DNA from 3 places in the Duganella sp. GW821-FHT07G03 genome. Region 1 is predicted to be linked to each of the others. Evidence: predicted binding sites of a transcription regulator. Region 1 holds the regulator's gene; each other region holds the start of a gene.
What was found. The regulator sigma-54, encoded in region 1, starts transcription at its own class of promoters, with help from an activator protein. The targets are predictions, from matches to a motif close to TGGCANGNAANCTGCTTT.

Region 1 (7,819 bases):
CTGGCGTAGGTGATCACCACCGCGCTGGCGCGGTAGATGCCGGCCGCCACCAGGCTTTCGCGCCGCGCGGCGTCGCCGTAGGACACGTGGCGGCCGGCGCTCTGCGCTTCCTGCACCCGCTCCGGGTCCAGGTCCAGCGCGTGGTAGTCGATATGCTCTTCGCCCAGCAAGGTCGCCAGGCTCTGGCCGCTGCGGCCGAAGCCGCACACGATCACGTGCTTGTTGGTCGACATGGTGCGGCTGGCGATCTTGGTCAGCGCCAGCGATTGCATCATCCACTCGTTGCTCGACACCTTCATCACGATCTGGTCCGACTTGGAGATGATGAACGGCGCCACCAGCATCGACAGCACCATCGACGCCAGCACCACCTGGATGATGAACGGGTCCATCAGGTGGCTGCCGCCCGCCAGGTTCAGCAGCACGAAGCCGAACTCGCCCGCCTGTGCCAGCGCCAGGCCGGTGCGCATCGACACGCCGTCCGAGGCGCCGAACAGCTTGGCCAGGCCGGCGATCAGCGCGAACTTGAGCAGCACCGGCCCGGCCAGCAGCACCAGCACCAGCCACCAGTGCGCCAGCACCATCTGCACATTGAGCAGCATGCCGATGGTGATGAAGAACAGTCCCAGCAGCACGTCGCGGAAGGGCTTGATGTCCTCTTCCACCTGGTGCTTGTATTCGGTCTCGGAAATCAGCATGCCGGCCACGAAGGCGCCCAGCGCGAGCGACAGGCCGGCGCGCTCGGTGATCCAGGCCGCGCCCAGGGTGATCAACAGCAGGTTCAGCATGAACAGCTCCTGCGAGCGCCGCTTGACCACGATGGTGAACCAGCCGCGCACCAGCTTCTGGCCGAAGAACAGCAACAGCGCCAGCACGATCACGGCCTTGACGCCGGCCCAGGCCAGGGTCTCGACCAGCGCGTCCGGCCGCTGGCCCAGCGAAGGAATCAGGATCAGCAGCGGCACCACGGCCAGATCCTGGAACAGCAGGATGCCGATGATCTTGCGGCCGTGCTCGCTCTCCAGCTCCAGCCGCTCGGTCAGCATTTTTGACACGATGGCGGTCGAGGACATGGCCAGCGCGCCGCCCAGCGCGAACGAGGCTTGCCAGCCGATGTGGATGCCCGCGGGCAGTTGGGTGGCGAGGGCCCAGCCGAACAGCATGGTGGCGACGATGGTCAGCACCACCTGCGCCATGCCCAGCCCGAACACGATGCCGCGCATGGCCATCAGTTTGGGCAGGGAGAACTCCAGGCCGATGGAGAACATCAGGAACACCACGCCGAATTCGGCCAGCGAGTGGAACGCTTCGCTCGACTCGGCCAGGCCCAGCGCGTGGGGGCCGATCAGGATGCCGACCGCCAGGTAGCCCAGCATGGGCGGCAAATGCATCATGCGGAAAGCGACGACGCCCAGCACCGCGCTGCCCAGCAACAACAAGGTTAATTCCAAAGGTGAAAACGTCATATCAACATCGCCAGAAAATATTATTTCGTTGTTTGTGGGCCGGTGCGGGCCGTTATGTTGTAACTGGCAAGTTTTTTGCTTTCTCAATTCGGCTATACTTGGGCATGAGTGTAACCCATGAAAAAACAATGCTGAAAGCTTTTGACGCAAATATGGCCGCGCATGCGTTGCGGCTGGCCCGCGACACCCTGCAGAACGAAGCAGAGGCGATCGCGGCCCTGAACGCCCGCATGGACGCCGACGACAGCGTGGTGCAGGCCATCGAATTGCTGCTGAACTGCAAGGGCCGCGTCGTCGTGTCCGGCATCGGCAAGTCCGGCCATATCGGCCGCAAGATCGCCGCCACGCTGGCCTCGACCGGCACCCCGGCCTTGTTCGTGCACCCGGCCGAAGCGGCCCACGGCGACCTCGGCATGGTCACCGCCGACGATGCCTTCATCGCCATTTCCTACTCCGGCGAAAGCGCCGAGCTGATGACCATCCTGCCGGTGGTCAAGCGCATGGGCAGCAAGGTCATCGCCATGACCGGCAAGCCCGGCTCCAGCCTGGCCGGGATCGCCGACGTCCACCTGAACGTGGCCGTGGCCAAGGAAGCCTGCCCGATGAACCTGGCGCCGACCACCTCGACCACCGTCACGCTGGCGCTGGGCGACGCCATCGCCGTCGCGCTGCTGGACCTGCGCGGCTTCAAGGAAGAAGACTTCGCCCGCTCCCATCCGGGCGGCGCGCTGGGCCGCCGCCTGCTGACCCATGTGCGCGACGTCATGCGCAGCGGCGACGCCGTGCCGCGCGTGACCGCCGATGTCAAGCTGACCGACGCGCTGCTGGAAATCACGCACAAGGGCATGGGCATGACCGCCGTGGTCGACGCCGACGACAAGCCGATCGGCGTGTTCACCGACGGCGACCTGCGCCGCATGATCGAGAAGGTCCAGGACTTCACCAAGGTGGTGATCCGCGACGTGATGCACGCCAACCCGCGCAGCATCTCGCCGGAAAAACTGGCGGTCGACGCCGTGGCCGTGATGGAACAGTTCCGCATCAACCAGATGCTGGTGACCGACGCCGACGGCAAGCTGGTCGGCGCGCTGCACATCCACGACCTGACCCGTGCCAAGGTGATCTGATGGCCGATCTGACTTATGTGGAACGCGCCGCGCGCGTCAAGCTGATGATCTTCGACGTCGACGGCGTGCTGACCGACGGCAGCCTGCACTACGGCGCCGACGGCGAAGCGCTGAAGACCTTCAATGTGCACGACGGCCTGGGCATCAAGCTGCTGCAGGAGTCCGGCGTGCAGACCGCCATCATCAGCGCGCGCACCTCGCCGCAGGTGATCAAGCGCGCGGCCGACCTCGGCATCGTCCACCTGCACCAGGGCGGCCACGACAAGCTGACGCCGTTCAAGGCGCTGCTGGAAAAGACCGGCCTCACCGCCGACCAGGTCGGCTTCATCGGCGACGACGTGGTCGACCTGCCGATCCTGACGCGCGTCGGTTTCGCCGTCGCCGTGCCGAACGGCCGCGCCGAAGTGCTGGAGCGCGCCCACCACACCACGGTGGCCGCCGGCGGCCGCGGCGCGGTGCGCGAAGTGTGCGAGCTGCTGATGCACGCGCAGGGTACGTACGAGCGCGTGATGGCGCAGTTCCTGGTTTGACGAGGATCGAGCATGCGTAAAAAAACAGCCCATCGCTGGCAGCTTACCGTCATCATGATGGTCGGCGTGTTTGTCGCCGTCGGCAGCTTCTGGCTGGTGCAGGTGGTCAACCAGGCCGGCCAGGATGCGCAGGTGGACCAGCATCGCAATGAGCCGGACTACATCATCGACCGCTTCAGCATGGTGCGCATGAACAAGGCCGGCCAGCCGGCCTACATCATCTCCGGCGACAAGCTGACCCACCGGCCGGTCGACGATGCCTCCGACATCGACAAGCCGACTGTGCACAGCCTGTCCGGCGACCAGCCGCCGATGAATATCAATGCCGACACCGCCCATGTCGACCAGGGCAATACGCGCGTCAAGCTCAACGGTAATGTGAGCGTGGTGCGTCCGGCCGGGCCGCAAGCGCAGGCGATGCGCATGACCACGCCGGCGCTGACCGTCTACCCGGACGAAGAACGCATGGAAACCGCCAGCCCGGTGGCGCTGGAAATGGGCAACGCCAGCGCCAATGGCGTCGGCATGAAGGCCAATAACGCCACCCGCGCAGTGCAGCTGGGCGGACGCGGACAACTGACGATGCCGCCGCGCGCCGGCCATTGAGGAAACAATGATGATGAATGGAATGACGATGAAGAAACTGATACTCTCGGCGGCGATGTTGTTGATGGCGGCCGGTGTGGCCCACGCGGAAAAAGCCGATGCCAACAAGCCGACCAAGATCGATTACGACGACCTGCAAATCGACGACGTCAAGCAAATCAAGACGCTGATCGGCAATGTCGTGCTGACGCGCGGCACCTTGCTGATGAAGTCGCCGAAGGCGGTGGTGACCACCGATCCCGAAGGCTATAACTTCGTCGTGCTGACCAGCACGCCGGGCACGCTGTCGACCTTCCGCCAGAAGCGCGACGGCGCCGGCGACCAGTGGATCGAGGGTGAAGCCGAGCGCATCGAATACAGCGACAAGACCGACCTGGTCAAGCTGTTCTCGAAAGCCAGGGTGCGCCAGCTGGAAGGCCCGCGCATGACCAGCGAAGTCAACAGCGAGTTCATTTCCTACGACAGCCGCACCGAACATTTCGACGTCAAGAACAACGTCTCCGGCGTCAGCAAGCCGGGCGCCGGCCGCGGCACCATGGTGATCCAGCCGACCATCCGTCCGGCCGCGCCGGCGGCACCCGCACCGGCCGCATCGACGCCGCCGGCCACGGAGAAGTAAGCATGGAACCATCCTGCGGTAGCACCCTGATCGTGCGCGGCCTGCAAAAGACCTATGGCAAGCGCCAGGTCGTGCATGACGTGTCCCTGCAAGTCGAATGCGGCGAAGTGGTGGGCCTGCTCGGCCCCAACGGCGCCGGCAAGACCACCTCGTTCTACATGATCGTCGGCCTGGTGCCGTCGGACGCCGGCAGCATCGATATCAGCGGCACCGATATCTCCTCGCTGCCTATCCACCGCCGCGCCTCGCTCGGCTTGTCCTACCTGCCGCAGGAAGCGTCGGTGTTCCGCAAGCTGACGGTGGAAGAAAATATCCGCGCCGTCCTCGAAATCCAGAAAGTGGACGGCAAGCCTTTATCCAAGGCTGCCATTGATGAACGGCTCAATACCCTGCTGGCCGATTTGCAAATCGAAAAACTGCGCGAGAACCAGGCGCTGTCGCTGTCGGGCGGCGAGCGCCGCCGCGTGGAGATCGCGCGCGCACTGGCGACCAACCCGCGCTTCGTGCTGCTCGACGAACCATTCGCCGGGGTCGACCCGATCGCCGTGATTGAGATCCAGCGCATCGTGCGCTTCCTCAAGGAACGCGGCATCGGCGTCCTCATTACCGATCACAATGTGCGCGAGACGCTGGGCATCTGCGACCGCGCATATATCATCAACCAGGGCACGGTATTGGCTTCAGGCCGGCCAGACGACATCATCGCCAACGAATCGGTGCGTCGCGTGTATCTGGGTGAACACTTCCGCATGTAAAACCCATGAAACAGTCTTTGCAACTGCGCACGTCGCAGCACCTCGCGCTGACACCTCAGTTGCAGCAGTCGATCCGGCTGCTGCAGTTGTCGACGCTGGAGCTGCACCAGGAACTGGAACAGCTGCTGACCGATAATCCGCTGCTGGAGCGCCTCGACGACCCGCTGGACCGCTCGCTGCGGCTGCTGTCGGACGGCGCCATCAGCCAACAAGCCCCGGTCGGCGACGCGCCGCCCGAGGGCCCGCCCAACGCCCAGGAGGCGCCGGCCGCCGACGCCGACAACTACGACGGCCCGGCCGCCGACACCGAAAGCACCAGCAGCGACGCCGATGTCGACTGGAGCGACGCCGGCCGCAGCAAGGCGCCCGACGACGAGGACTCGCGGCCGCAACTGGAGGCCAGCCACTGCACCTTGCGCGAACACCTGATGGAGCAGATGCGGGTGACGGTGCTGGAGATGCGCGACCGCGCGCTGGTCGAGCTGATCATCGACGCGCTGGACGAAAACGGCTACCTCGAGGAATCGCTGGAAGAAATCCTGGCCCGCCTGCCGGAAGAACTGGAACTGGAGCTCGACGAATTGCAGACCGCCTTGTCGATGCTGCAAAGCTTCGATCCGATGGGCGTGGGCGCGCGCAACGCGTCCGAATGCCTGGCGCTGCAGATCAAGCGTCTGCCGGCGATTCCGATGGTCACGCGGCGCATGGCGCTGGCGATTGTTGAAAATCATTTGACCTGGTTTGCCCAGCGCGATTTCAACAAACTGAAGAAGGCGCTGCTGTGCGACGACGAAGATTTGCGCGAAGCACAAACCGTCATCCGCCAGTGCAATCCGCATCCGGGTTCGGCGTTCGCGTCGGACGTGTCGGACTACGTGGTGCCGGACGTGATCGTCAAAAAAGCGCGCAACGGCTGGCAAGTGAGCCTGAACAACGACGTCATGCCGCGCCTGCGCGTGAACGCCATGTACGCCAACCTGCTCAAGCAGGGAAAAGGCGAGGGCGCGATGGGCGCGCAGCTGCAGGAAGCGAAGTGGCTGATCAAGAATATGCGCCAGCGTTTCGACACGATTTTGCGCGTTGCACAAGCGATAGTAGAACGACAAAAGAACTTTTTCTCCCATGGCGCGGTTGCCATGCGCCCCCTTGTGCTTCGTGAAATTGCTGATACACTGGGTCTACACGAGAGCACTATTTCTCGTGTAACAACTCAAAAATATATGCTGACCCCGCATGGCATGTTTGAGTTGAAATATTTCTTTGGTAGCCATGTCGCCACCGAAGCGGGGGGGGAAGCAAGTTCGACGGCGATACGTGCACTCATCGTGCAATTGACAGGAGCAGAAGACCCGAAAAATCCTTTATCCGACAGTAAGATTGCGGACATGCTGGGAGAACAAGGCATGGTGATTGCGCGACGCACTGTTGCCAAATATCGCGAAGCGTTGAAGATCCCGCCAGTCAGTCTCCGTAAATCTTTGTAGTTACTTGGTTCCTGCGCGCCCGGCGGTAATGGGCTCCGCACTAACCGTAAGAAGCGACATTATCTTTAGGAGTGTGTATGAATCTCACCATCAGTGGACATCATCTCGAAGTGACCTCGGCCATCCGTGAATACGTGCAGAACAAGCTGGAACGCGTCACCCGCCACTTTGATCAAGTGATTGATATTGCTGTCATCCTGACTGTAGATAACCTCAAAGAGAAAGAGAAACGCCAGAAGGCTGAAATCAACCTGCGCATGTCGGGCAAGACCGTCTACGTGGAAAGCCTGTCGCAAGACCTGTACGCCGCCATCGATACCTTGATCGACAAGCTGGATCGGCAGGTCATGAAGTACAAAGCCAAGGTCCAAGAGCACGGCCACGATGCGATCAAGCATCTCCCGGATAGCTACGAACCCGCTGCCGCCGCCCTATAACAACGGCCCCGGCACCATCCAACTAAGGGCGCAGAGGCGCCCTTTTTTGCGCCCGCAGTAAAATAGGGTTTTCACCACGACCCTAGAGACTCCATGAGCGAATACGTCCACACCAGCGTCAGCAACGGAACCGGCTTCATCACGCTGGACCGGCCCAAGGCCTTGAACTCTTTGTCGCTGGCGATGGTGCGCGATATCACGGCGGCGCTGATGGCGTGGCGCGACGACAGCGGCGTGGCCGCCGTGGTCATCCGCAGCAGCAGCGAAAAGGCCTTCTGCGCCGGCGGCGACATCCGCTTCTTCTACGACGCCGGCCGCGCCACGCCGCAGGGCGGCAGCGCGTTGGTGGAGGATTTCTTCACCGAGGAATACGCGCTCAACCACCTGATCCATTTTTATCCCAAGCCCTACGTCGCGCTGATGGACGGCGTGGTCATGGGCGGCGGCATGGGCGTGGCGCAGGGCGGTCCTGATTGCCGCGTGCGCATCGTCACCGAGCGGACCAAGATGGCCATGCCGGAAGTGAACATCGGCCTGTTCCCGGATGTGGGCGGCAGCTATTTCCTGGCGCGCGCGCCGGGCAAGTTGGGCTGCTACCTGGGCGTCACCGGCGTCACCATCGGTGCGGCCGATGCGCTGCATGCGGGGCTGGCCGATCACTTTGTGCCGGGCAGCGACATGGCGGCGCTGTCGGCGCTGCTTGAGTCGACGCCGGGCGCGGGCTTGGCCGAGGCCATCGCGGCTTTCGCGGCGCCGTTCAGGGCCGCTGCCGGCGACAGCAAGCTGGCGGCCGAG
Region 2 (7,819 bases), on a different contig from region 1:
CGGTATGGTGGTTCATCCTCAACCTGATCATCCTGCCGTTCCGCTCCGGCCAGTCGGCCAAGAAGTACGCGTCGATCTGGACCCGCGAAGGCTCGCCGCTGAAGGTGCACACCGCCGCCCAGGCCATGCTGCTGCGCGGCGCGCTGGGCGAGCGCGGCCACCAGAACCTGACCGTGGCGATGGCCATGCGCTACGGCTCGCCGTCGCTGCCCGAGGTGCTGGCCAAGCTGAAGGCCGACGGCGTCGAACGCATCGCCGTGCTGCCCGCCTATCCGCAGTATTCCGGCACCACCACCGGCTCGATCTACGACGCCGTGTTCGGCCATTACGGCGCGGTGCGCAACCTCCCCGAGCTGCGCTTCGTGCGCAACTACCATGACCACGATGGCTACATCCGCGCGCTGCGCCAGTCGGTGCAGGCGCACTGGGACGCCCACGGCCGCCCGGACCAGCTGGTGCTGAGCTTCCACGGCGTGCCCAAGCGCACGCTGATGCTGGGCGATCCCTACCACTGCGAATGCCTGAAGACCGCGCGCCTGCTGGCCGCCGCGCTGAAACTGTCGCCAGATCAATATGTCGTCACCTTCCAGTCGCGCTTCGGCAAGGCGGAGTGGCTGCAACCCTACACGGCGCCTACCATCGCCCAGCTGGCGCGCGACGGCGTCCAGCGGGTGGACGTGCTGTGCCCCGGCTTCACCAGCGATTGCCTGGAAACCCTGGAAGAAATCGCGATGGAAGTGCGGCACGACTTCGAACAGGCCGGCGGCCGGGAATTCCACTACATCCCCTGCCTGAACGAAACGCCGGCCTGGATCGCCGCCCTGGCGGAAATTGCCGAACAGCACATGATCGGCTGGCCGACGCAGATGGTTGCGGCCCAGCATGATGAAGTGAAGAAAGATGCAGAGATCGGCCGCGCCGCCGCCCTCAAACTGGGCGCCGCCGACTGAAAAGAGGCAATCTCGCCACAACTCCGTCCGGGCAGCGTAATCAGCACTTGCGGGTGACGAGTGCCAGCCTGTTAAAATAGCCGGCTGAAGGGGAAGTCGGCATAGCAGATCCATGCCGCCGCCAAGACGATGTACACCAGGATGGATGCTGCAATCAGTGGCAACTTCATGGTGAGGCGCTCCCGGAAAAACTGCCGCGACGGTTGTCATTAGTACATCTTAGCCGCTGCGGTGCAAAAAAGTAGAGCCTGCACAGACGAAGTTTTGTAACGCGTGTTACATGAGCTCGCTTGCGGGGCAATGCGTGCTGGCGGTGATGAAATAACGGGCAGAATAACCCTTGAAAACATAGGTTATCGCCCCATTTGCAGCCAGTGCAGTAAGAAAAGTAATGTCAAACAAATACGATAGTAGGAGTCTATAGATGCAAGATCAGGAAAACCAAGCCGTACCTAATCCAGAGGCGGCAGCAGCCGCTGCGTCGGCCCCGCCATCGAATCCTGACCAGCCTACGCTGGAGGAACAGCTGTCGGCTACCGAAGCGAAACTGGCCGAGATGCACGACGCTTTCATGCGCGCCAAGGCCGACGGTGAAAACATCCGTCGCCGCGCCCAGGAAGACGTGGCCAAGGCCCACAAGTTCGCCGTTGAAAGCTTTGCCGAAGCCATGGTGCCGGTCAAGGACAGCCTGGAAATGGCCCTGAAAGTCGAAACGCCATCGATCGAATCGCTGAAGGAAGGCGTGGAAATGACGCTCAAGCAGCTGTCGTCGGCCTTCGAGAAAAACCGCCTGCTGGAGATTCTGCCGGCCCAGGGCGACAAGCTGGACCCGAACAAGCACCAGGCGGTTGCCGTGGTGCCTGCGGACCAGGAAGCCAATACGGTAGTTTCCGTACTGCAAAAAGGCTATATGATCGCGGACCGCCTGCTGCGTCCCGCCATCGTGACCGCGGCGCAAGCAAAGTAATTTGCAGATTCGCCGAAGTAAGCACTTGAAAACATACAGCTTTTCCACATATTAGTACCATCTGAACTTTAGCAAATAAGGAAGAAAAATCATGGGTAGAATTATCGGTATCGATCTGGGAACCACGAATTCCTGCGTTTCCATCATGGAAAATGGTCAGCCAAAGGTAATCGAAAACGCCGAAGGCGCGCGCACGACGCCATCGATCATTGCTTACCAAGAAGATGGTGAAATTCTGGTCGGCGCGCCGGCAAAACGCCAGGCAGTGACCAATCCTAAGAACACGCTGTTCGCCGTCAAACGTCTGATCGGCCGCAAGTTCGACGAAAAAGAAGTGCAGAAGGACATCGGCCTGATGCCTTACTCGATCATGAAAGCCGACAACGGCGACGCATGGATCGGTGTGCGCGACAAGAAACTGGCGCCGCCGCAGATCTCGGCTGAAGTGCTGCGCAAGATGAAGAAAACGGCAGAAGACTACCTCGGTGAAGAAGTCACCGAAGCCGTCATCACCGTGCCTGCGTACTTCAACGACTCGCAGCGCCAGGCCACCAAGGATGCCGGCCGTATCGCGGGCCTGGACGTCAAGCGCATCATCAACGAGCCAACCGCGGCCGCACTGGCTTTCGGCCTGGACAAGACCGAAAAGGGCGACCGCAAGATCGCCGTGTATGACTTGGGCGGCGGTACCTTCGACGTGTCGATCATCGAGATCGCCGACGTCGATGGCGAAAAACAATTCGAAGTGCTGTCGACCAACGGCGACACCTTCCTGGGCGGCGAAGACTTCGACCAGCGCATCATCGATTACATCATCGAAGAGTTCAAGAAGATCAACGGCCTGGACCTGAAAAAAGATCCGATCGCCCTGCAACGCATCAAGGCTTCGGCCGAGCGCGCAAAGATCGAACTGTCGTCGTCGCAGCAGACCGAAATCAACGAGCCGTACATCGCCATGGCGAACGGCGCGCCGGTCCACCTGACGCTGAAGATGACCCGCGCCAAGCTGGAATCGCTGGTTGAAGAGTTGATCAACGCGACCATGGAACCATGCCGCATCGCCATCAAGGATGCCGGCGTCAAGGTTACCGACATCGACGACATCATCCTGGTCGGCGGTATGACCCGCATGCCCAAGGTGCAGGAAAAAGTTAAAGAGTTCTTCGGCAAAGACCCGCGCAAGGACGTCAACCCGGATGAAGCCGTCGCCGTTGGCGCCGCGATCCAGGGCTCGGTGCTGTCGGGCGAGCGCAAGGACTTGCTGCTGCTGGACGTGACGCCGCTGTCGCTGGGTATCGAAACCCTGGGCGGCGTGATGACCAAGATGATCCACAAGAACACCACGATTCCTACCAAGTTCTCGCAAGTGTTCTCGACCGCCGACGACAACCAGCCTGCGGTGACCATCAAGGTCTACCAGGGCGAGCGTGAAATCGCGGCCGGCAACAAGGGCCTGGGCGAATTCAATCTGGAAGGCATCCCGCCGGCATCGCGCGGCACGCCACAGATCGAAGTGACCTTCGACATCGACGCCAACGGCATTCTGCACGTCGGCGCCAAGGACAAGGCCACCGGCAAGGAAAACAAGATCACGATCAAGGCCAACTCCGGCCTGACCGAAGCCGAGATCCAGAAGATGGTGAAGGATGCCGAAGTCAACGCCGAAGAAGACAAGAAAGTGAAAGAGCTGGCCGAATCGCGCAACCAGGCCGACGCGCTGGTGCACTCGACCCGCAAATCGCTGACCGAATACGGCGACAAGCTGGAAGCGGGCGAGAAGGAAAAAATCGAAGCCGCGATCACCGACCTGGAAGGTTCGATCAAGGCCGGCGACAAGGCCGAGATCGACGCCAAAGTGGCATCGCTGTCGACCGCTTCGCAGAAGCTGGGCGAGAAGATGTACGCTGACATGCAGGCGCAGCAAGCTGCCGCCGGCGGCGGTGCTGAAGGCGCGCAGGCTGGCGCAGGCGCCGAGCAGGCCAAGCCGCAGGACGACGTGGTCGACGCCGACTTCAAAGAAGTCAAAGACAGCAAGTAATATCGCCGTCCCCGCATAGGGGAGGACGAGCGCCGAGTCGTGTGGCCGTGTATAACGGCGCCGGCTCGGCTTTTTAGCATAAACAGTACATCAGTATTCAATACAGCAAGGTGCCGACAATATGGCAAAGCGAGATTTCTACGAGACACTTGGTGTCGCCAAAAACGCGTCGGAAGACGAGATCAAGAAGTCGTATCGCAAACTGGCGATGAAATACCATCCGGACCGCAATCCGGACAGCAAAGAGTCGGAAGAAAAATTCAAGGAAGTCAAAGAAGCCTACGAGATGCTGACCAATCCGGAGAAGCGCGAAGCGTATGACCGTTACGGTCACGCCGGCGTCGATCCGAACATGGGTGGCGGCGGTGGTTTCGGCGGCGGCGCCGGCGGTTTCGGCGATGCCTTCGGCGACATCTTCGGCGACATCTTCGGCGGTGGCGGCCGTGGCCGCGGCCAGGGCCCGCAGGTATATCGCGGCGCTGATTTGCGCTATAACCTGGAGATCACGCTGGAGCAGGCCGCGCACGGCTTCGACACCACCATCCGCGTACCGTCGTGGGACAAGTGCGACACCTGCCACGGTTCGGGCGCCAAGCCCGGCACCTCGCCGGTCACGTGCTCGACCTGCGCCGGCCACGGCCAGGTGCGCATGCAGCAGGGCTTCTTCAGCATCCAGCAGACCTGCCCGAAATGCCACGGCACCGGCAAGATCATCCCCGAGCCATGCGCAGCCTGCGCCGGCCAGGGCCGCATCAAGCGCAACAAGACGCTGGAAGTGAAGATCCCGGTCGGCATCGACAACGGCATGCGCATCCGCTCGTCCGGCAACGGCGAACCGGGCACCAATGGCGGACCGTCGGGCGACCTGTATGTGGAAATCCACATCAAGCCGCACTCGGTGTTCCAGCGCGAGGGCGACGACCTGCATTGCGAAATGCCGATCTCGTTCGCCAAGGCGGCTTTGGGCGGCGACATCGAGGTTCCGACATTGTCTGGTAAAGTGTCGTTCACGATCCCTGAAGGCACCCAGTCGGGCAAGACCTTCCGCCTCAAGGGCAAGGGCATCAAGGGCGTGCGTTCCGGCTTCGCGGGCGATCTGTTCTGCCACGTGGCGGTCGAGACCCCGGTCAAGCTGACCGAGAAGCAGAAGGACATGTTGCGCGATTTCGAGAAGCTGACCACCGAAGGCGGTTCCAAGCACAGCCCGCAAAGCAAAACCTGGCGCGACAAGGTGAAGGACTTTTTTGAGTAAAGGTTACGAGTAACTGCGACGTCATGCAGTCTTGGTAATATCGGACCGCCGCGCCACTCTTTTCGGGTGGACCGGCGGTCTTCTTATGTACGAGAGGAGCATCATGAGTGATCTGGACAACAGCAATTCCCCGTTGAGCGACCTGCTGGACAACAACCGTCGCTGGGCCGAATCGGAAGTCGAGCGCGACCCCGATTTCTTCAACCGCCTGGCGCAGCAAGCTTCGCCGGAATACCTGTGGATAGGCTGCTCCGACAGCCGGGTGCCGGCGAACGAGCTGCTGGGCCTGGCGCCTGGCGATGTCTTCGTCCATCGCAACATCGCCAACGTGGTGGTGCACTCGGACTTGAACTGCCTGTCGGTGCTGCAGTTCGCGATCGACGTGTTGAAGGTCAAGCACGTGATCATCGTCGGCCACTACGGCTGCAAGGGCGTGCACGCGGCGATGACCGGCACCCGCATCGGCCTGGCCGACAACTGGCTGCGCCACGTGCAGGACGTGCACCAGAAGCACGAGCGCTACCTCGGCGACATCCTGCCGAGCAAGAAGCGTTCGGAGCGCCTGTGCGAGCTGAACGTGGTCGAGCAGGTGGCCAACGTCTGCCAGACCACCATCGTGCAGGACGCCTGGGACCGCGGCCAGAACGTCACGGTGCACGGCTGGGTCTACGGCCTGAAGGACGGCAAGTTGCACGACCTGGAGATGACCGTCTCCGCCGCCCATGAACTGGCGCCGCGCGTGACCAAGCGCCTGGGCGTGTACGAGGAAGAAATCGCCTGATTTCCGACGCGGTCCGTTGCTATGCCGTGCGTGCGGACCGCTACCGCTGGCAGGACAGCGGCTTTGTGCCGTAGAATGGATTGATTCTTGCTTGCATAAGCGTCATGAACCAACTCCAATACCTTGCATGACCATGAAACATTTACGCATAGTGGTCGTCAACACCATCATCCACGCCGGCGACGAGGATGATGAATCGCTGCGCGCGCAGGCCGAACGGGCCCGCGCGCTGCGCATCGGCTTGCTCGAGGCGGGCTACGACATCGTCGCCTCGCTGCCGCCGGACATGTATTTGCCCGAGCGCATAGCCCAGCTGCAACCGGACATGATCATCGTCGACGCCGAATCCGACGCCCGCGACGTGCTGGAGCACATCGTCATCGCCACCCGCGACGAGCGGCGCCCCATCGTCATGTTCACCGAGAGCGACGACACCGAGAGCATGGAGGCCGCCATGGCGGCCGGCGTGTCGGCCTACATCGTGGCCGGCCTGCAGAGCGACCGCATCAAGCCGGTGCTGCAAGTGGCGCTGGCGCGCTTCAAGCGCGAGCAGAAGCTGCTGGACGAACTGTCCGACACCAAGAGCAAGCTGGCCGAACGCAAGATCATCGAACGCGCCAAGGGCCTGTTGATGGAACGCCAACGTTTCACCGAAGAGCAGGCCTTTCAAAAGCTGCGCAGCATGGCCATGAGCAAGAACCTCAAGCTGTCTGAAGTCGCCCAGCGCATCCTCGACGTCGAAGACCTGCTCGGTTAAATCCCGTCCAAAATGATGCACTGCGCAATAGCAGTGCGTTTTCTGCGCCATCGCACGGCGCCGTCATCCGCACCATCCTCGTTTCCTTCCTCTGCAAACTTGCTGGCACAGACATTGCATAGCCTATAGGCAAGCGCAACGATGCGCTTGCTGTACCTCGCCAACGGCGGTGAGGTCCACCAGACAACGACGTCTACACTCATGAATCCGTTCATGTTGGGTAGACTTTTTTTTTGCCGTTTTGTCTTGCTGACTACTTGAGGGATTTGCGATGGAATATGAAGAACCAAAAGCGGGCAACGACCTGCCATCCGATACTGTGAACACCAAGCGTCGGCAAATCATTCATGGCGCAGGCCTGGTAGCGGGGGGAAGCATGTTGGGATTGGCAACGGGTGGAGTATGGGCGGCGGGTTCGGACAAGCCGGAGAAGGAAGAAATCAAGATCGGCTTCATTCCGCTGACCGATTGCGCGTCGGTGGTGATGGCCTCGGTGCTGGGCTTCGATAAAAAATACGGCGTCAAATTCGTACTGAGCAAAGAGGCTTCCTGGGCCGGCGTGCGCGACAAGCTGGCCAACGGCGATCTCGACGCAGCCCATGTGCTGTATGGCCTGCTTTACGGCGTGCAGATGGGCATCGGCGGCCAGAAGAAGGACATGGCGGTGCTGATGGGCCTGAACAACAACGGCCAGGCCATCACGCTGTCGAAGAAGCTGGCCGACAAGGGCGCCGTCGACGGCCCGTCGCTGGCCAAGCTGATGCAGACCGACAAGCGCGAATACACCTTCGCCCAGACCTTCCCGACCGGCACCCACGCGATGTGGCTCTACTACTGGCTGGCCGCCAACGGCATCAATCCGATGAAGGACGCCAAGGTCATCACCGTGCCGCCGCCGCAGATGGTGGCCAATATGCGGGTCGGGAACATGGACGGCTTCTGCGTGGGCGAACCGTGGGGCCACCGCGCCATCATGGACGGCGTCGGCATCACCGCCACCACCACCCAGGACATCTGGAAGGACCATCCGGAAAAGGTGCTCGGCTCGACGCTGGAATTCGCCAAGAAGAACCC
Region 3 (7,819 bases), on a different contig from region 1:
TGCGTTCCGACTGCCCGTATGCGCTGCGCACCGGCAGCGACGACATGACGATCAATGACTACCTGTCCCTGCCCCACGTGGCGCCGACGCAGATCCTGCCCGGCTACCACGGCGTCATCGACGACTTCCTTGAGCGCCAGGGCCTGCAACGCAACGTCGCGGTCGAATCGGCCTACTTCGGCCTGATCCCCTACATGCTGACGCAGACGGACCTGGTGCTGACCACCGGCCGCCAGTTCGTGCGCTACTACGAGCGCAACATGCCGCTGAAGACGTTCACGGTGCCGGTCAAGTTCCCGCCGATGCGCTTCTACCAGCTGTGGCACGAGCGCGTGCACCAGGCGCCGGAGCACAAGTGGCTGCGCGAGCAGGTCGCCACGGCGGCCAAGGCGCTCGGCAAATAATAACCCTTAGCGGATAGCGCATATAACTGCGCGGCTCAGTTGCGATTACACTAGGCTATGACGACACTTTCCGACCTAAACAGCTGCGACGCCGCCACCTTCACCGACCGCCTGCGCGGCATCTACGAGCACTCGCCGTGGATACCGGAACGGGCGGCGGTGCAGCGGCCTTTCGCCAACACCACCGCGCTCAAGCTGGCCTTGCAGGCGGTGGTCAGCGCCGCGTCGCTGGACGAGCAACTGGGCCTGATCCGCGCCCACCCCGAACTGGCGGGCAAGGCCGCCGTTTCCGGCCAGCTGACGGCCGAATCCACCAACGAGCAAGCCAGGTCCGGCCTGCACTTGTGCAGCGCCGAGGAATTCGCCACCCTGCACCAGCTGAACGCGGACTACAACGACAAATTCGGCTTCCCCTTCATCCTGGCCGTCAAAGGCCCGGACGGACAAGGGCTGACGCGCCGCACCATCATCGCCACCTTTACGCGCCGCCTGAAGAACCAGCGCGCCGACGAAATCGCCGAGTGTCTGCGCCAGATTAAGCGCATCGCGGAGCTGCGGTTGAACGACCTGCTGGGCGTAACGCTGGACTTCGGCCCGACCATCATGCAGTGGTGCGAGACCATCGGCGCATGGAGCGACACCGACAACAGCGCCAGCGCGGACTTCGACCTGACCTGCGCCTACATGACGCCGGCGCACCGCAAGACCGCCGCGCAGCTGATGGACTGGATGCGCGAAGCCGGCATGGACGCGCACATCGACGCCGTCGGCAACGTGGTCGGCGTCTACCGCTCCGATGCACCAGATGCGAAAACGCTGATGACCGGCTCGCACTACGACACCGTGCGCAACGGCGGAAAATACGACGGCCGTCTCGGCATCCTGCTGCCGATCGCCATCGTGCGCCACCTGCACCAGCGCGGCGAGAAGCTGCCCTTCCATTTCGAGATCGTCGGTTTCGCCGAGGAGGAAGGGGTGCGCTTCAAGAGCACTTTCCTGGGCAGTAACGCGGTGACCGGCCGCTTCGACCTGTCGCTGCTGGACCAGACCGACGCCGACGGCGTCACCATGCGCGAAGCGCTGCTGGCCGCCGGCCACGACGTGGCGCGCATTCCCGCCATCGCGCGCGATCCGTCGCAGTTGCTCGGCTTCGTGGAAGTCCATATCGAACAAGGCCCGGTGCTGCTGGAGCGCGACCTGGCGCTGGGCGTGGTAACGGCCATCGCCGGCAGCTCGCGCTACCTGGTCGAGTTGACCGGCCTGGCCAGCCACGCCGGCACCACGCCGATGACGATGCGCAAGGATGCGGCAGCGGCGGCGGCGGAAATCGTGCTGCTGGTCGAGCAGCGCTGCGCGCAAGGTGAATCGCTGGTGGGCACGGTCGGCCAGTTGCAGGTGCCCGGCGGTTCGGTCAACGTGATACCCGGCGCGTGCAAGCTGTCGCTGGATATACGTGCCGCCGACGATGCGGTGCGGCTGGCTGCGGTGAAGGATGTGTTGGACGGCATCGCGGCGATTTGCGCGCGGCGCCAGGTGGAAGTGAGCATGCAGCAAATCGTCGACGCCTCGGCAGCGCCGTGCGCGCCGCGATTGATGCAGCAGTTCGGCGCCGCCATCGAGCGCGCCGGCCTGCCGCGGTTTGACCTCCTTTCCGGCGCCGGTCACGACGCGATGGCGATGGCCGCAATCACCGATGTGGCCATGCTGTTCACCCGCTGCGGAAACGGTGGCATCAGCCACAATCCGCTGGAGACGATGACGGCCGATGATGCCGACATCGCCGCCCATGTGCTGCTGGATTTCCTGCGCAGCTACGCCTGATCGCTGCCCGCCGGCGCGCGCCGGCGGCGCCCCAACGCCAGCGGCAGCACGCCGGCCAGCAGCAGCGCAATGCTGCCAGGTACCGGCACCGCCGTGGCGCCCGCCAGCGAGAACGAAGCATTGAAGGCGCCCGCGCCGACGATGTCGGTGCCGATGCGCAGCCAGTCCGGCGCCAGCGGTTCGTTGCGTATCCAGCTTTGCAGGTCGGGCACGAATGAACCGGTGCCGCCCGCGATGGGCTTCGCGGCCGACAGCCAGTAGAACTCCCCTCCCGTCACCTCGACCTGCGGCACGAAGAAGTAGTGGTCGGCCGGCAGATCGAACGGTGTGCCAAAGTTGACGGTGATGGTCACCTCGGTGCCTCTGATCGGACCTTCGCCACCGGTTGTCTGCCCCGGCAAGGGGTTGATGCCATTGAGGACGCTGTTGGCGGCGCTGAAGGCGCCCAGCGTAGCGACCGAGAAGCTCAAGCCACCACCACTATCGCGACTGTCGAACGCCACGTCGGACGGCGAATTGGTACGCGTCGGTACGTGGCCAGAGGGCGGATTGGTGGAGTCCTTTGGGAACACACGATAGATCTCCGCCACCACCTGGCCGATGCTGGCCGCCGTGGCGCCGCCGGTCAGCAGGCCGGTGAAGCTTGCGCTGGTGATGCTGGTGTGCGAGCCGAGTATAAAATCGTCCGCCGTTTCGATTTCAACCTTGCCGGCGCTGCTGGGCCGCGTGGCCGTGCCGATCCGGCCATCGGGGCCGCCGGTGCTGAAGAAGAACGGCGCGGCAGATGCCGGCAGCGCCGCAGCCATCGTGGCAAGCACTGCGCCAAGCATGCAGCCGCACCGGATTCTGGAATGGATGTTCATGTCGCGTCTCCCTGGTCAACCGCCGGCGGGACTGCCGGCCGTTGAGACGCGATGCAGGAAGTATGCCCTGACACGTAAAACCAATAAAGTCAGTGGCTTGGCGCTTCGGATGCCGCCGCGACGCCTTCAATTGTCAAGAATGCCGACAGAGGCTTCAAGGCGTCCGCAATTCCTTCACCTGGGACTCACTCACCGCGCCCGCCTGCCCGCCCCAGCTGACGCGCAGGAAATTGGTCAAGCCGGCGATTTCCTTGTCGCTCAATTTGTTGGCGAAGCCCGGCATCGCTTGCATGTTTTCCTTCGTGCCAAAACGCTGCGCTTCGATGCCGTCCAGCGTGACGGCGATCAGGTTGTGCGGATCGGCGCTGCGCAAGGTGGTATTGCCCTTCATCGCCACCGCCACATGCGGCTTGCCGCCGCCATCGACGCCATGACAACCGGCGCAGACGGCGAGGTACGTACGCCGGCCGGCATCGATCGCCGCATCGCCGGTTGGCGCAGCGGGCTTCAGCGGCTGCGGCGGCAAGGGTTTGTCGCCCAGCAGATAGGTGGTCATTGCCCACATGTCGCCCGGCGTCAAATGCTGGGTGCTCAGGTGGACCACGGCGAACATCTCACCGTAGGCCGAGCCTTGCGGTGCAACGCCGGTGCCCAGGAACGATGCCAGGTCGGCGGCCGTCCATCCGGAGGCCGACAGCCCGGCCGGCGAGATATCCGGCGCCGCGATGCGCGCCAGCGCGCTGCCGCCCAACGGCTTTGCGCCATCCATCTGCCCCAGCGAACCGCGCGACGTATGGCATTCCGCGCAGTGCCCCATCGTGTTGACCAGGTAGCGTCCACGCAGATATGCGGGCGACTGGCCGGACGAAGCGTCGGGCAGCGTGTCCTTCAAGAACAGCATATTCCAGAAGCGCATACCGAAGCGCATATTGTACGGGAACTTGAGATCGGCGGCCTTGCTGGCCACTGCCACAGGCTTGATCTGCATGAGATAGGCGAAGATGGCGTCGCTGTCGGCGCGGCTCATCGAGCGGTAGGAGCTGTAGGGCATGGCCGGATACAGATGCCGGTCCGGCGCCACGCCGTCGCGCAAGGCCGCGTAGAATTCCTCGGCGGTCCATTTTCCGATGCCGTGCTCCTTGTCCGGCGTGATGTTGGTGCCGTAAAAAGTGCCGAAGTCGGATTTCAATTCGACGCCGCCGGCAAACGGCGCGCCGGTGGCCGACGTGTGACAGGCGGCGCAATCGGCAGCCTTGACCAAATAGCGTCCGCGCGCGACGGCATCGCTGCCTGCGGCAGCCTGCGCGCCGCCGGACAATACGGCCAGCAGCGCCAATGACGCGCGTAAGGAGAAATGGCGGTTCATCATTTCCCCTCCTTCACCAGGCCGGGTGTATTCAGCACGACATCCTTGACCGCCTCGAAATAGCGCACATAGCCGGTGCAGCGGCAGATATGGGCATTCAGGCTTTCGGTGATGGTCTCGTCGATCTGATCGCGGCTGACCGGCGTGCGTTTCAAGCGCTCCAGCAGCACCGTGGCCGCGTTCACAAAACCAGGCGTGCAGTAGCCGCACTGGAAGCTGAAATGTTCGAGGAATTTTTGCTGGATCGGCGACAGCGCCACCACCTCGCCCTTGTCGTTCAACTTGGCGTGGCCCTCCACCGTGCGCACTTTTTTACCATCGAAGAAATGCGCGCCGGTGATGCACGAGCGGACTTCCTCGCTGGTGCCGTCGGCTTTATCCAGGATCACCACGCAGGCATGGCAGACGCCCTGTCCGCAACCCAGGCGGGAGCCGGTCAGGTCCAGGTATTCGTGCAGGAAGTCGATCATCATCACACCTTCCGGCGCCGGCAACGGGCCGACCGTCTTGCCGTTGATGGTGAGCGTGATTGGTTTGGTCGCGATGCTCATGCCAGCACCTCCTGGATATGTTCCGGCGTGACCGGCAAGTCGGTGAAGCGGTGGCCGATAGCGTGCGCGATGCCGTTGACGATGGCGCCGACTACGGGAATCATCACCACTTCCGCAATGCCTTTGGGCGTATCGGTCTCCGTCAACGGCGGCAGGATCTCCGCCGTCTGCCGCCACACCGCGACATCGCGCGCGCGCGGCAGCTGGTAGCGGTTGAAGTTCCAGCTGCCGTTGCCCGGGCCGTCCTCGTACAACGGCAGGTACTCGTATAGCGCATGGCCTATGCCCATCGCCAGCCCGCCCTGCAACTGGCTCGACACCAGCTGCGGCGACAGCATGCTGCCGCACTCCATGATGGAATGATGGCTGAGCAGCTCGACCTTGCCGCTGGCCTCATGCACCGACAATTCGACCAGCGTGCCAATCGCGCTGTAATACGTGACAGTGGCGTTATTGCGCTGCACCGGCGGGATGAACACGCGCTTGCGGTTCAGCACATGGTAGCCGCCGGTGGAACTCATGCTGGCCTTCTTGCCCTTGTCCGCACCGTCGCCGTAGCGCAACGACAGACCGTCTATCGGCAGGCGCACGCCGGCGCCGTTGACGTCGAACTCCGCTTCGGTCCACTGCCAGCGGTTGAACACGTGCACCGTGGCGCCGGTCACCAATCCCAGCTCGTGCGCCTTGCTCGCCAGCTGCTCGTACGACAGCGCCTGCAGGCCGCCGGCGGACAGCTTGCCGTCGACCCAGCGCGCATCCTCCACCCGTATCACCAGCGATGCCGCCTGGCCGCCCGCATAGCCCTCGCTCCAGATGGCCATGGCGGCAGGCCACAGGCCGTGCATGAAGACCACGCGCGCCGCTTCGCGCGTGCTGTGCGTGAAGTAGTAGGCCGAGTTGGTGGCGCTGGCGGGAGAACTGTAGGTCGGCGACCAGCGCGGGTTAGCTGACAGTTTGTCCTGGTCGGCCTGGCTCATGATGTAGGGATCGCCGCTGCTGACCACCGGCAGGTCATCCCATTCGGTGACGGCGGTATGTACCAGGCCGGCCGGCTTGCCCAGCCATTTGGCGCAAGCCACCGCCTGCGACGTCGACATGCCGGTGCCGATCTCGGTGCCGCTGTGCGATAGCTCGATTACGCCGTCGGCGTTGATCTGCACCTTGGCGAAGGAACTCTCGGCGCCGGTGCCGAAGTCCTTCTGCACGCAGGCGAAGCCCACGCCGTAGCGGTGGCCGGGATGCGCGGCCTCGAACGCGCGCTTGGCGCTAGTGCGGCCGGCCCACAGCGGATGGACCTTGGCTTTTTGCAGCACCTCGTCGACCCGCACCGCGCCGGCCGGAATCGCGCCCTGCGTGTTCTTCATCCCCGACCGCAGCGCGTTTTTCAGCCTGAAATCAATCGCGTCCAGTCCCAGCTTTTCCGCGAATTCATCGATCATCATTTCGGTCGCGGCCATGCTCTGCAAGGTGCCGTAGCCGCGTGCCGAGCCGGCGTCAATGGCGCGCGTAGCGATGGCGACGGCGGCGAAATCGTTCTTTGGAAAATAGTAGATCGACTGCGCGGCCGTCGCCGACACCATCGCCACCGATGGCGAGAAGTTACAGCGCCCGCCGCCGTTGGCCTCAAAATATCCCTGGAACGATTGCAGCATCGCGCTCTTGCGGTCGACCGCGATGCGGTACTTCATCTTGAACGCATGGCGCTTGATCGACGACTGGAACTGCTCGTAGCGGTCGTTGGCCAGCCGCACCGGAACGCCGTTCGCGTAGAGCGCCGTCATCAGGCCGTAGAACGGAAAATTGTAGTGATCCTTGGAGCCGTAGCCCACCGTGTAGCACGGATGTAGGAACAGCTTCTTGAGCGGGAACTTGCTCTTCTTGAGCATTTCTATCGTGCTGTCGATGACCTCTTGCGGCGACTGCGTCGGCACCACCATGTGCAGCGTTTGCGCGGCGGCGTCGTACCAGCAATTGGCGTTGTCCGGCTCCATCGCGGCCGTGTCCACCGACTGCGTGTTGTAGTCGCGTTCCAGCACCAGCCAGTCGGCCGGCGGACGATCCAGTTCCTCCTTGATCTGGTTGGCGTAGTACATGCCCTGCTCGCCCAGCTTGCCGTGTTCTACGCCGTCCGGCCAGACCGGCTGCTGCTTGCGCATCGCGCTGGGGAACACCGGCGCGTTTTTCAGGCTGGAGAAAACGTCCATGTCCGCCGAGGTGGCGCCACCCACCCGCACGAAGCGGAAGGTGCCCCATGGGTCGCGTTCCATCGGCTGCGCTGCGGCGCCGTAGCGCACCACGCCCTCCTTGAACTGCAGCGCGTCCTTGGCCGCGCGGAAGCGGGCGAAGTCGTTGAAGATCAGGACCGCCACCGCATGTCCCAGATAGGCCGGCTGCTTCCCGGCTGGCAGCAGCATGTCGGCGCCATAAAAACTGGGGAAGGCGACGCCGTCGCGCACCAGGTCTTCCGCCGTCACGATGCGGTCCGGCTTCAGGCCCTCCCCCAGCAGGGACAGATCGATGCCGTCAAACAGCGCGTCGGTGCGGGTCGTGCGCAGCATCAGGGCGTGGGCTTGTTGTTGCGGCCAGTGCGGCATGTCGCGCGAACGGATGTCGCGCGCGAAGACTTTGGCGCCGGTCACCTTGGACAGGCCGTCGATACGGAATTTGGCCAGTCCGGCCTTGCCGTCCCAGGCGACTGGCGTGAGGATTTTTTCCTCGAACAGGGCGGCAAGCGCTTTGCCGCCCAAGGGCGCGATGTAGACAGAAACACCAGCGACCACGCTGGCCTTCAAGAAACTGCGGCGTGTAATGTCC

Region 2: the regulator sigma-54 is predicted to act here: its motif matches at 6,036-6,053, upstream of AC07OK_RS04710 (ANTAR domain-containing response regulator).
Region 3: the regulator sigma-54 is predicted to act here: its motif matches at 3,139-3,156, upstream of AC07OK_RS17560 (PEP-CTERM sorting domain-containing protein).

What each region holds. Positions count from the first base shown of each region.
Region 1 covers NZ_JBWKQE010000019.1:59,794-67,612, forward strand. The annotation lists gene AC07OK_RS21875 (monovalent cation:proton antiporter family protein) at 1-1,466, opposite strand, end outside; gene AC07OK_RS21880 (KpsF/GutQ family sugar-phosphate isomerase) at 1,595-2,593, shown strand; gene AC07OK_RS21885 (KdsC family phosphatase) at 2,593-3,123, shown strand; gene lptC (LPS export ABC transporter periplasmic protein LptC) at 3,136-3,729, shown strand; gene lptA (lipopolysaccharide transport periplasmic protein LptA) at 3,758-4,348, shown strand; gene lptB (LPS export ABC transporter ATP-binding protein) at 4,351-5,103, shown strand; gene AC07OK_RS21905 (RNA polymerase factor sigma-54) at 5,109-6,587, shown strand; gene hpf (ribosome hibernation-promoting factor, HPF/YfiA family) at 6,665-7,024, shown strand; gene AC07OK_RS21915 (enoyl-CoA hydratase/isomerase family protein) at 7,118-7,819, shown strand, end outside.
Region 2 covers NZ_JBWKQE010000002.1:184,247-192,065, reverse strand. The annotation lists gene hemH (ferrochelatase) at 1-950, shown strand, start outside; gene grpE (nucleotide exchange factor GrpE) at 1,375-1,917, shown strand; gene dnaK (molecular chaperone DnaK) at 2,009-3,955, shown strand; gene dnaJ (molecular chaperone DnaJ) at 4,077-5,207, shown strand; gene can (carbonate dehydratase) at 5,311-5,988, shown strand; gene AC07OK_RS04710 (ANTAR domain-containing response regulator) at 6,122-6,745, shown strand; gene AC07OK_RS04705 (CmpA/NrtA family ABC transporter substrate-binding protein) at 7,122-7,819, shown strand, end outside.
Region 3 covers NZ_JBWKQE010000013.1:45,606-53,424, forward strand. The annotation lists gene AC07OK_RS17550 (LysR substrate-binding domain-containing protein) at 1-404, shown strand, start outside; gene AC07OK_RS17555 (allantoate amidohydrolase) at 462-2,225, shown strand; gene AC07OK_RS17560 (PEP-CTERM sorting domain-containing protein) at 2,216-3,055, opposite strand; gene AC07OK_RS17565 (c-type cytochrome) at 3,243-4,457, opposite strand; gene AC07OK_RS17570 ((2Fe-2S)-binding protein) at 4,454-5,005, opposite strand; gene AC07OK_RS17575 (xanthine dehydrogenase family protein molybdopterin-binding subunit) at 5,002-7,819, opposite strand, start outside.